Regions from separate parts of the Butyrivibrio sp. TB genome, predicted to be linked through region 1. Evidence: riboswitches for the same ligand, from Rfam matches in the RefSeq annotation. Region 1 holds a riboswitch; each other region holds the start of a gene.
What was found. Region 1 has a riboswitch for thiamine pyrophosphate ahead of thiT (energy-coupled thiamine transporter ThiT). Riboswitches for the same ligand answer to the same signal wherever they lie in the genome.
Positions count from the first base shown of each region.

Region 1 (4,293 bases):
AACTCCAAGGCGTATCATGATAGCTGACAGGATGAAAAAAGACAGCCTTGGCGAAGAGTTAAGAGTTTTGTATGTAGCACTTACAAGAGCCAAGGAGAAGCTTATAATAACAGGCCAGATAAATAAAATGGATACGTTCATACAAAATGAGCAGTATCTGGCTTTTAGTAAAGGACCTAAAGATCAGGAACAGCTCCTTCCCTATTCTGCAAGGAATAAAGCCGGAGATTATCTGACCCTTATCCTTCGCTCTATGATAGGACATCCTGCGATGAAGGAAGTCGCAGATGCTCTTGGCGTAGACGTAAGCCTTATAGGATATGACAAGATAGCTGTTACGGACTCAGAGAACTGCAATACCGCAATTGAGGCAGCAGGCATAACTCCTCCTGCCAAGATAAAACTTGTGTATTCCGGTGATCTAAACTCTATGGTGCTCAAAGACCAGGTTGATAGTGTGATACGTAGGGAGAAACTTGAAGGTGGCATAACACCTCTTGATATAGATCAGGATCTTGGCAAGGCACTTGCAGATAACTTTGCTTTTGAATATGGTCACAAGGAATATGCTTCGCTATATACCAAGACAACAGTATCTGAACTAAAAAGAGCTGCTTATACCGAAGCTCTAGAGCCTGATACCAGGATCATAAGATCAGATGAAGAAGAATATGTCCCAAGATTCATCAAAGGTTTCGATGACGAAGATAAGCTGTCGGGAGCAGGAAGAGGAACAGCTTATCATAGAGTTATGGAACTTCTTGATGATGAGATACTAGGTAAAGACAAGATAGGTGTTAAGGATATTCTCGAATTTCTGGAAAGCCAGGAATCAAAAGGAAGAATGGACAGGGCATCTATTAAGAGTATCTATGCTAAGGATATCACAGCCTTTTTAGAGACAGATCTTGGCAAGAGATACAAGGAAGCTTATGCGAAAGGAAATCTGTATAGAGAACGTCAGTTCATGATGGGAATCCCTGCCACGGAAGCTTCTAAAGATCTGCCTGATGGCGAGATCATGCTGATCCAGGGTGTTATCGACGCATGGTTCGTTGAAGATGGTGAGATAGTACTCGTAGATTATAAAACCGACCGTGTACATACAGGTCAGGAGCTTATATCGAGGTACAAAGTCCAGATTGACTATTACCAGAGAGCTCTAGAGCGCATGACTCACATGAAGGTCAAAGAGAGATATCTGTACTCCTTTACGCTTGGAGAGAGCGTTGCGATCTAGGTGTTAAAAAATCCTTTATCCTTTGCATCATGTTTTTATATGATCACAAAATCCCACATGCGCTGCTGTCCTGAAGGAGGATAGCTACGTATGTGGGATTATTATTTTTGACTAAACCTACCCACTTGGACTGCCTGCCCCCTGTAAAGACTTTTGGGATGCCGGTCCGTCCAAGTGAGTAGGCTTAGTGTTTAAGTTTTTATGCGATCTTGTTCATTGCGATTCTCTTTGAGTCGGATTCGTTGACAGATACACGTACTTGATTTAGGCCGTTTCTGACACCGGGGATAAGGAGGACGATGACTGTGATAACTGCTTCTGTGATGATATACAGTCCGTTATATCCAAATGAATATACCCATACATTCTGACCTTCAGGAGCATACATTCCGAAGAAGATAACACCTGACAGAACTGCAAATGCCATACGACCGAGTATACCGATTAAATATCCGGAATACAATCCGTATTTTTTGGTGCTTGTAAGACCTGAAAGTCCCAGCGCTGTGAATGAGAATATATAGTCGAACAGCATCTGAGGGAAGCTTATGATATAAGGGTCTACGATCATCTGCAGAAGACCGTATGCAAGTCCTGCCATAAGTCCGCTTCTAAGACCATACAGATATCCAACAAAGCATACAAAGAACATGGATAGAAGGGTTATAGATCCGCCCTGTGGCATTTTGAAGATCTTGACATTAGAAAGTACAAATGCAAGTGCTATGCACATGCCTGATACTACAAGCTGGCGTGTGCTGAATTTGTGCTGGTCTTTGGTGTTCTTAAAAAAACATGCGGCTACAACTGCAGCGATCAGCACGATAATAAGGGCTGCGTAGCCTGCGGTAGTGAATGAATAAGTGGTTTCGCCATCACTTGTGACAGCATTGAAGAATAATGACATTGAATATCCCTCCTTGCAGCATTAGCTGAAAAAATGTAATAAAATATTAGTTTTTTGAATATGCCCAAGGGAAACGATCTGTTAGAATTAGTGCGTCACACTTACAGAAAGTTGATAATGAAATGCTTCCTTACGCCGGTATTACCCGGTTCAAGTAATAAGGGTTAAGCCATGTTATCAGTATAACAAAAGGCTCTTCTCAGCAAAGCTCCCCTAGCAGGTATTCAATTCTTAACCTTATTAAATCTAGCACAGTAAGAGGATTTACGCAAGATATCCTTTGAACATAACTTCCCCTCAAACGTCATATTGATAAGAAACGAAATAATGCACAAAAAGTTCCGTAACTATTTATGCATTTTGAATATAATGGCTATTGCGTGAATGTGTCATTATATCGTACATTTAATAATGCGCACGTATGATAATCCATATATCCAAAGGGAGACGAAAACATGCTGAAGTACGTACTATTTGATCTTGATGGCACATTAACAGATTCCGGTCTTGGCATTACCAAGGCTGCGCAGTATGCGCTTAAAGACCAGGGAATAGATGAACCCGATCTTTCTAAACTTGGGTTCTTCGTAGGACCTCCGCTCAATGTAACATTTATGGAGCGATATGGTATGGATGAGCAGCATATGCTTAATGCTGTAGCCAAGTTTCGAGAATATTATAATCCTATCGGGGTATTTGAAAATAAACCTTATGAAGGTGTTGAAGAAATGCTCAAAGCTTGTCACGAGGCAGGTCTTAAGATAGCTATCGCATCCAGTAAGCCTGAAATTATGGTTTATAAGGTGCTCAATCACTTTAAGCTTACATCATATTTTGATGTTATTGTAGGAAGTGAGCTTGACGGTCGCCGTACTGACAAGAACGAAGTAGTAGAAGAGGCTCTTAGAAAGCTTATGGCCAATGCTGATGAGACAGCAATGGTTGGTGACAGATGCTATGACATGGTTGGAGCAGTCAATCATGACCTTATGGCTCTTGGCGTAACCTATGGTTACGGAACATATCTTGAATTAAAAAATGCCGGAGCAGACAAGACTTTTGATACTGTAGAAGATCTTAAGAATTACCTGCTGGCGGCATGTGGTGCACTTAAGAAGTGCTGCTGATATATTCAGCGTATTTGTTTATATCCTGTTTTTTGAGCTTAGCTCTTATTTTGGTTCCTTCCGGAAGATATTCAGTAGTAAGGACTTCACTTCCATCGAGGATAGCAGCAACAACTGCTCCTTGAGAATATGGAATTATAAGTTCGCATTCCTGACTGCCTTCCAGAAGGACTTTGTCTATAAGGGACAGTAGTTCTTCTGTTCCGATATCCTTTTTTGCAGCCATATATATTCTGTGATCACGAACATATGGAAGCTGAACCATTGTAGATCCCTGTTCATCAGCTATATCTGATTTGTTGAAGACATATATTTTAGGTATATCCCCGGCGCCGATTTCAGACAGTGTCTTATCAGTGACTTCCATATGCCTGTTATAGTCAGGATCAGAGAAGTCTATAACTTCCAGTAGAATATCAGCATATTTGATCTCTTCGAGAGTTGACCTGAAAGCTTTGACAAGTGTTGTTGGAAGATCGTCTATGAATCCTACTGTATCTGATAGAAGAAATGACCTGTGACCTGCAGGAGATATCTTTCTTACAGTAGTATCAAGGGTAGCAAAGAGCATATCCTGTTCCAGAACTTTCTTGTCATCAGTATTACCATCCGCATAGTCTGTGAGGAGATGATTCATGATGGTTGATTTGCCGGCATTGGTATATCCTACAAGTGCTACCTTGGGAACAGAAGATGATAGTCGTCTGTTTCGCTGAGTAGATCGTTCCTTACTTACTGCTTCAAGTTCTCTTCTGAGTTCTGCAAGGCGGTGTTCGATACGACGCTTGTCAAGCTCTAGTTGTTTCTCACCGGCACCTTTGCTTGACTTAGAACCGGAAGCTCCTCCTTGCCTTGTAAGACCTTTCCTCATATGGGAAAGTCTTGGCAGGAGATACTGAAGTCTTGCAACCTCTACCTGGAGTCTGGCTTCTCTTGTTCTTGCTCTATCTGCAAATATTAAAAGGATAAGAGCTGTCCTGTCGATAACTTCTCTGTCGAGGATCTTCTCAAGATTTCGT
Region 1 covers NZ_FOER01000033.1:7,765-12,057, forward strand. Annotated here, with positions in the region: gene addA (helicase-exonuclease AddAB subunit AddA) at 1-1,240, shown strand, start outside; gene thiT (energy-coupled thiamine transporter ThiT) at 1,440-2,147, opposite strand; TPP riboswitch at 2,258-2,372, opposite strand; gene BMX21_RS17160 (HAD hydrolase-like protein) at 2,603-3,274, shown strand; gene hflX (GTPase HflX) at 3,258-4,293, opposite strand, start outside.

Region 2 (4,293 bases), on a different contig from region 1:
TATATAAGTAGGAATAAACTTTCTGGATATCTTGTATACAAAACCGCAGCAAAGGGCACCTACCATACTTCCGGGGAATGCAAGAAGAGTTCCTGTTCCAAGAAGGTTTCTGATAAGAGATGTACAAAACGCTACCAGTACACCGTACCATGGTCCAAGGAACACAGCGCTCAGTACGTTTACCATATGCTGTATGGGGAAGCACTTGGATGCTCCTATGGGAAAAGAAAATGTAGACAGTGATACTGCAAGAGCTACAAACATTGCAGCAACAACAAGTTTTTTAACTTCAACTTTTTTCATGATAAAAAATCCTCCTTTGCCTTCCGGCTTAAAATATTAGTCTGTTTCTCTATATCCAAAGCACTGAAAATGCCTGATATTATAGCTACTCCCGCTATCCCGCTTCCTGTAAGAAGATCCATATTGGAATCATTGATACCGCCTATGGCTACAATCGGTATAGAAATGTTTGAGGTGATCTCTTTATAGGTTTCAAGGCTTGTAAGAGGCGTGGCATCCTTCTTGGTTGAAGAACCAAAGGCAGCTCCTACTCCCAGATAGTCAGCACCACATGTTTGAGCTATCTTTGCTTCCTCAAGGTTATGGGCTGTTGCACCTATTATGTAGTCTTTACCAAGGATGCTCCTTGCCTTGCTTACAGAAGTGTCGTCCTGTCCGACATGAACTCCTGCAGCCTTTACTTTAAGGGCAACGTTAACATTATCATTGATAATAAGAGGGATATTGTATTTATCACATACTGATTTTATAGATTCTGCTCTTTTAATATACTCATCATCTGATATATTCTTTTCACGAAGCTGGATTATTGTGGCGCCTCCAAGGATTGCCTTTTCTACGGCTTCTTCCAAAGATTTGCAATATAATGATTCTTTTGAAGCTTTATTACTATTACAAGAGTTATCTTCTAAGGAGGATTCACTGCAAGAATCGTTGTCATTTAAAATCCAGCTTCTATCTGTAATGGCATATAGATTAAGATCACTTTTATCGAATCGGTATCTCCAGGGTTTATCAAGAAGGCTGAGTTCATCAATGAGAGTATTACGATAATTCATCGTGCCTATATTCCTGCTTCCATATACCCTACGTTCAGCTTTCCTTGCACAGCTTTCATAATCCCTAATGCAGCTTTCTACGCTGTCTATATCAGTTATGTTCTCTTTTCTTCCAGTAGCAAGATAGGCCCCAAGAAGAGCAGACATCATACAGCCTGCACCTGTAAACTGCTTTTGGAAGATAGATCCTCCCGGATATTCTTTATAGAAATCGTCTCTTGCAGATACTACAGTTACTGTTTCTCCGGAGATTACAATGATAGCGTCAAGCTTTTTGGATATAGAGATAACTGCATCCTTACTAAATCCAAGGCCGGCATCTTCAACCCCGGAAACTGAATGAATCATGGATTGTAAATCTGCACCAGAACATCTTTGTGATGATCTTGAAGGCTTTAGATACGATTTTAATGTACTGGATATATCATCTGATTCATTTGATGGTACGGCTGCTATATCATATACTTCATCTGATTTACTAGATGTATCATTATCAATCACAGAGCAAAGGTTCATGATCTCCGAAGCATTGCCTCTTATGCAAGTAACATGAATCTTACTAAGCAGATCCTTAATATTTGCTTTTCTAAAAGTAGATGCGCCAACTCCGACAGGATCGAGTACGATTGGTATATTTTTAGTATTGGCACTAATCCCTGCAAGTCTGAAAGCTTCATATCTGTCTATAGATGGAGTTCCTGTATTTAGAACGAGAGCGTCAGAGGATGATGTTATCTCAGCTACTTCAAGTGGACTATCCGCGCCTATTGCAGCAGCACCTAATGCAAGTACTGCATTAACGGATATCTCAGCAGTTATATTATTAGTGATAATGTGAATCTGAGGATTGTGTTTTCGTATAAGACTTTTCATATTCATATCGCGGCTGGCTGAATATGTGCTAGATTCCTCATACCTGAGGATAGAAGGAAAGCTTTGTACTATAGATGTTCGCAGTTTTAGCTTACATACAACATTTAGTACCGCTTCATCCATAGAGATACTCTTTATTCAATAAAGAAATCTTATCGAATAAAAAAGCGCCATCTAATTGGATGGCGCTAAGTATTGCTATAGTTACAAGTAGAGTGCTACTTGTCGACGATTCCTACGTTGGCATTATCCAAATCAGGTACAGGGTCGTGTTCTTCACACCTCTCAGCCGGTAACCAGCTCCCCTTGTCATGTATTAAATTTTATACATAATTTCTTTACGTGCTACTGTAGTGTAGCACTAGTTATGGATTTTAGCAAGGAGCGAAAAATATATACGCTACTTATATCTTTCGACATTTTTCTTCCTATTAAGTATTTTTCTTGTTTGTCCTGCAACTTATCATCTGCTTTGGATAACGTTAATAGCCCTATGGCGAACCATAGGGCTAAATCTATCTAATACATGTTACATATTATAGATGTACTTATTTGCAACGCAAATTATCTTTCAGGAAGTTTCTCCGGTTCCGGATATGTTACGCCGAAAGTATCAACTGTAACACTCTTCATCTTCTGCTCGCTAACAGGTCTGTCGTTCCAGTCTGTCTGAGTCTCAGCGATAGTATTAACAACGTCCATACCCTCAGTAACCTTACCGAATGCAGCATACTCGCCGTCAAGATGAGGAGCATCCTTGTGCATGATGAAAAACTGAGAACCTGCAGAATCAGGGATCATAGTACGTGCCATAGACAGTACACCGGGTGTGTGCTTAAGGTCGTTCTTAAATCCGTTATGTGAGAACTCACCCTTGATTGAGTATCCAGGGCCGCCCATACCTGTTCCTTCAGGATCTCCGCCCTGAAGCATGAAACCTTTGATTACTCTGTGGAATATAACTCCGTTGTAGAATCCCTTATTTATAAGAGAGATGAAGTTATTAACTGTGTTAGGAGCGATCTCCGGATAAAGCTCTGCTTTAATAACATCTCCGCTCTCCATTGTGATCGTAACTATAGGATTTTGATTAGACATTTTATGATTCCTTCCTCTTTATATTATTATTTTCATATCACGGAACTTTAATTGCAACAGCACGCGGTATATTGCTAATCTCTACTTTCGTATGCTCACCGCCGTATTCACCGTCTCTTGTCCATGCAACGGGAATATCTGATTCGAAAGTGATATGGCTTAGTTTGAAGCTTATGAGATCATTACTACTAAACTTGTTGTTACCAAGAAGTGCTCCTACAAGATTAGGCAGCTCTATAAGACTCTGAGGTCTTCTTACAAGTGTAACCTCGTACTCGCCATCATCAAGCCTTACGTTCTTGCCGGTTATATTCTGAATGCCGCCAACCTGTATAGAATTAGTAACCATACCATAGATGAACTCATCTTCTATCACAGTACCATTACCATAGGTTATCTTCATATGATAAGACCTTATATCCTGAAGTTCTTTGACACTTTGAAGGATATAAGCGGCATGCCCCAGAGCATTTTTTAGTGTCTGGTCCGTAGAATACGATATATCTGTAAATATGCCAAAAGCAGCACAATAAACGAAATTCTTATCGTTCATCGTACCGACATCGCACATAAACTCACTACTTTTCACTACTATCTCAGCAGCCCTTGTCATAGACGAAGGGATCCCAAGACTCTTTGCAAAATCATTGGTAGAACCGGCCGGGACATAACCTATCGGCACTTTGACATTAGAATTCATCATGCCGGAAACCACTTCATCCAAAGTACCGTCTCCGCCACAGCACACAACTATATCATAGCCATCATCACGTTCACGGACACGTCTTTCGCCATCTCCCTGACTCTGAGTAGGATATGCAGTAACTTCATATCCTGCTTTGGTAAAAATATCTATCAGATCAAGGAGATGTCCTCTTATAGTAGCCTTCCCGGCATGAGGATTATAGACAAATAACATTTTTTGAGCATTCATATATTAATAGTCTGCCCTTTTATAATATTTTTCAGGCCAGTGAAGTAGCACCCTCAAGATAGTTGGCCATATCTGCTACAGCAGCAGCTTCGTCACTGCCTTCAGCGATAACGTCTATCATTTCACCACTCTTAAGATTAAGAGTCATCATACCCATTATGCTCTTGGCGTTAACTTTTCTTTCCTGTACTTCGATGTGAATAGTGCTGTCATACTTGCTTGCAACCTGTACAAGTTCAGCGACAGGACGTGCTTCAAGTCCGTGTGGCAGTTTGATTTCAATAGATTTTTTAATCATAACTCCTC
Region 2 covers NZ_FOER01000018.1:35,802-40,094, forward strand. Annotated here, with positions in the region: gene thiW (energy coupling factor transporter S component ThiW) at 1-303, opposite strand, end outside; gene thiE (thiamine phosphate synthase) at 300-2,078, opposite strand; TPP riboswitch at 2,170-2,272, opposite strand; gene BMX21_RS12470 (peptidylprolyl isomerase) at 2,520-3,053, opposite strand; gene BMX21_RS12475 (diacylglycerol/lipid kinase family protein) at 3,091-3,987, opposite strand; gene BMX21_RS12480 (HPr family phosphocarrier protein) at 4,019-4,285, opposite strand.
Region 2: it holds a riboswitch for thiamine pyrophosphate, as region 1 does, so the genes downstream of both, thiE (thiamine phosphate synthase) here and thiT (energy-coupled thiamine transporter ThiT) in region 1, are expected to answer to the same signal.

Region 3 (4,293 bases), on a different contig from region 1:
GTCTCTTTCTGATTATATTATCCAAAGGCGCATTACAATAGCCAAGCAGCTTCTTGCAAAAACTAATCTCCCTGTCACTACAATTGCTCAGAAGATTGGTCTTTCTTATGCGTCATATTTTACCAAGCTTTTCAAAGAAAAAGTAAACATGACGCCGCAGGAATACAGGCAGAGCCAAAAAACAAAAATATGAACTATATAAACCTATGAACTGATAAATCTATGAGCTATAAACATAAAGAAGCGGCTTTCGTTATAATCCGGAAGCCGCTTCTTTATGTTTATAAATCGCACTTTCCGCTTAGTCTTTCTAAGTTGGAGGTTGACTACATAACAAAAATGCATTTCGTCGGGCCAAAATGACGTTCTGTCCAAAATCGGTTTACAATAGGTGCTTTACGTATATACTTTGTAAGTGACAGGGCAAAAGTCATGTAAATATGACGATCAAGTGCCCTTCATGATCCTATAGAGAGCTGATAGGTATTAGCTCTTTTTCCTGAAAAAATATAAACAGATGATCAAAATAAATTCGCAATTACAAGGGGGATAATCATGTCAGTAAAAATATGGCCACTTGAGTTTAATAAAGAAGATTATATAGAACTTTTCAAAGAAGCAGTAAACGATGATGTAGCACTTAATGTTGTAACCGGTATAAAAAGAAATAATATCGTGAAAGAAACTGTAAAAGCTGTAAAAGAGATTGCTGCAACTTACAAACTGGATTATTCAGACATAGCAATCCTATATCCCAATAAAGATAATAAAGGTCTTAGATATTACATCCAGCACTGGGTCAAAATGATGCTTGATGAAAATAATATCCCATATGCCATCACACAGGAAAAAGAAGATGGTATGGGCGTTACAATCAGTAATAATAAGGGCGTTGTAGTAGCGCCTATAGATGCAATCGCCGGTCTTGAGTTCAAGGCTGTGATACTTACAGGACTCTATCCTTGTTCTTATGCTTTTGATGGCAATGAACACAGGATCAAGTTAAAAGACTGGGAGTCAGCCTGTGAGCTTCGTGAAGAAGAAAGAGCCGTTGTTGAGGATCAGATTGCAAAGATCTATAAAGCATATTGCAGAGCCAATGAAGTTCTGTATGTACTAAGCGATGCAGAAACAGGTACTATCATAGACGATATCGTTGTTAGCAGCGAAGAGAAGCAGATAGATCAGTATGTTGACTCGATATTTGATGATATCCTTAAGTGTGTTGCTATATAATGCCTGCTCATATTACTATGGCTTATCCACATTATTTTTACATTTTTACTTGTATTATTTATATTCTAGTAGTATAGTTATTCTGACAATTGAACAGACGGGAGCTTTTGTAAAAGGCTGAGAGGAAGGTAAGACCTTCGACCGAGAACCTGATTTGGATAATGCCAACGTAGGGATGCCCATTTAGTCATGTATTATGGCTTATAACTATGGGAGAGCAATTTATTATAATTAGTATTGCTTATGATTACTCGATAAATAGACCATAAAAGCTACCGATTGATTTCGGTAGCTTTTATTTTTCCGTTAAAATGGATCAATTAACGATGATCATCCATATGTCTAAGTCTTTTTGAGCAAAGATCGTTGCGCTATTCCCAATCACTTTTATACAAAAACAGAGAGGAGAGATTATGGTTACTGTAAATGGTGAAAACTGCCAGCTGGACGGCCTTGATGTACTAACTATGTTAAGTCAAAAAGGTTATGCACTTACACGAGTAGTTACTGAGTTAAATGGACAGATAGTCCCTAAGGCCGCTTATGAAAAGACAATTTTAAAAAGTGGTGATGTTGTAGAAGTTGTCAGCTTTGTTGGTGGTGGCTGAGTCGTAGTTTTTACATGGAATGAGGTTAATATGATCGTTAATAATGAATCACAAATAGCATTTGGTTATGAGCTAAGAAAAGCTCAGGAAGAAAAAGAGAGTAAAGAAGTTGTTGATGCGCTTGCAGGGTCTACAGTTGCTATATGCGGCCTAGGAGGACTTGGCTCTAACATAGCGATGATGCTGTCAAGAGCAGGTATTGGAAGGCTTATACTAACAGATTTTGATACAGTTAATATTACAAATCTTCACAGACAGTTCTATAAGATAAGTCAGCTTGACATGAAGAAGGCATGGGCGCTTTCTGATAATCTTGCTGAGATAGCTCCTCTTACAAGAGTTGAACTTCATGATGAGAAGATAAGTCCGGACAGGATCAAAGAGCTGCTTGCTGACGCTGACGTGATATGTGAAGCCTTTGATAATGCTGAGCAGAAAGCCATGCTTGTAGGTACAGTTTTGGAAGTGTTCCCTGATACTGATCTTGTGGCAGCATCAGGCATGGCAGGTACAGGTGATGCCAATGATATCATAACAAGACAGATATCAGAGCACTTCTATCTGTGCGGAGATTTCCATACAGATGTAGGTGAAGCCGACTCGCTTCTTCCATCAAGAGTTATGGTCTGCGCAGCTCATCAGGCTCACAAGATAATACAGCTTCTGATACATAAAAAAGCTGCTGCCAATAACTAATGCACAAATCTATATAAAAAACTGACAAAAACAGGAGAAGGCTATGAATAATAATAATGTTATAAATAATAATGACCCTTTTGTCCTTGGCGGAGTAACATTTAATTCACGATTCATACTAGGTTCCGGTAAGTATTCCATGAAGCTGATCCAGGCAGCTGTAAGGGATGCAGGCGCTCAGATCGTAACACTTGCGGTAAGGAGAGCCAACACCAAAGAACATGAGAATATCCTTGACTATATCCCTGAAAATGTAACACTGCTTCCAAATACAAGCGGAGCAAGGAATGCAGATGAAGCTATTCGCATAGCAAGAATAGCCAGAGAGCTTGGATGCGGCAATTTCGTCAAAATAGAGATCATGAAGGATACAAAATATCTGCTGCCGGACAATTATGAAACAATCAAGGCTACTGAGACACTTGCTAAAGAGGGCTTTGTAGTTCTGCCTTACATGTATCCGGATCTAAACGTTGCAAGAGATCTGGTAAGCGCCGGAGCAGCTGCTGTTATGCCTCTTGCAGCTCCGATTGGTTCTAATAAGGGACTTGTGACCAGAGAGTTTATCAAGATCCTTGTAGATGAGATAGATCTTCCTATAATCGTTGATGCCGGAATAGGTGCGCCGTCCCAGGCTTGTGAAGCTATGGAACTTGGCTGCGCTGCAGTTATGGCCAATACAGCGCTTGCTACTTCAAGAGACCTTCCAAGAATGGCAGGAGCATTCAAACTGGGTATAGAAGCCGGTCGTATGGCATATCTTGCAGGCCTTGGAAGAGTACTTGAAAGAGGCGCCAGTGCTTCTGATCCTCTGACAGGTTTCCTTAACCAGGAAGAAAGAGGCGCATGATGAACAACTTCTTTATAGACAACAAAACTCTTAGTAAAGAGGCTCTTGAGAAAAAACACAGGCTTGAAACAGATCCCTCTGTGCGTACTAACCATATGGAGTATATGGATGGTATGGAGAAAATTACTTCTGATATACAAGACTTAGTACTAAAAGCCTTTAATTCTTATGACTACAACAAGTATACTGCAAGGGATGTAAGAAATGCTCTTGACCATGATACCTGTACTATTGAAGATTTCAAAGCGTTATTGTCACCTGCTGCAGAGCCATTCCTTGAAGAGATGGCTATAAAGGCTAGGAATGAAACAGGCAAACATTTTGGCAATACTGTATATATTTTCACGCCATTATATATCGCCAATTATTGCGAGAACTACTGTGTATATTGCGGCTTCAACTGTTACAACCATATACACAGAATGTGCCTTAACACTGAGCAGATCGAACATGAGATGAAGGTTATAGCACAAAGCGGCATGGAAGAAATCCTGCTCCTTACCGGCGAAAGCCGCAGTGTCAGCGATGTTCACTATATTGGAGAAGCCTGCATGCTTGCCAGAAAGTATTTTAAGAATGTAGGGCTTGAAGTATATCCATTAAATACAGATGAGTACAAATATCTGCATGAGTGCGGAGCTGACTATGTGACGGTATTCCAGGAGACTTACGATACAGATGTATATGAATCGCTTCATCTCATGGGACATAAGAGAGTCTGGCCTTATAGATTCAATGCCCAGGAGAGAGCTCTTAGAGGTGGTATGCGAGGAGTCGCTTTCTCAGCGCTTTTAGGGCTTGCTGATTTTAGAAAAGATGCGCTTGCAACAGGACTTCACCTCTATTATCTCCAGAGAAAATACCCTTATGCAGAAATGTCACTTTCATGCCCAAGACTGCGTC
Region 3 covers NZ_FOER01000007.1:24,893-29,185, forward strand. Annotated here, with positions in the region: gene BMX21_RS05985 (response regulator transcription factor) at 1-193, shown strand, start outside; gene BMX21_RS05990 (hypothetical protein) at 556-1,236, shown strand; TPP riboswitch at 1,323-1,429, shown strand; gene thiS (sulfur carrier protein ThiS) at 1,650-1,844, shown strand; gene thiF (thiamine biosynthesis protein ThiF) at 1,875-2,540, shown strand; gene BMX21_RS06005 (thiazole synthase) at 2,584-3,390, shown strand; gene thiH (2-iminoacetate synthase ThiH) at 3,387-4,293, shown strand, end outside.
Region 3: it holds a riboswitch for thiamine pyrophosphate, as region 1 does, so the genes downstream of both, thiS (sulfur carrier protein ThiS) here and thiT (energy-coupled thiamine transporter ThiT) in region 1, are expected to answer to the same signal.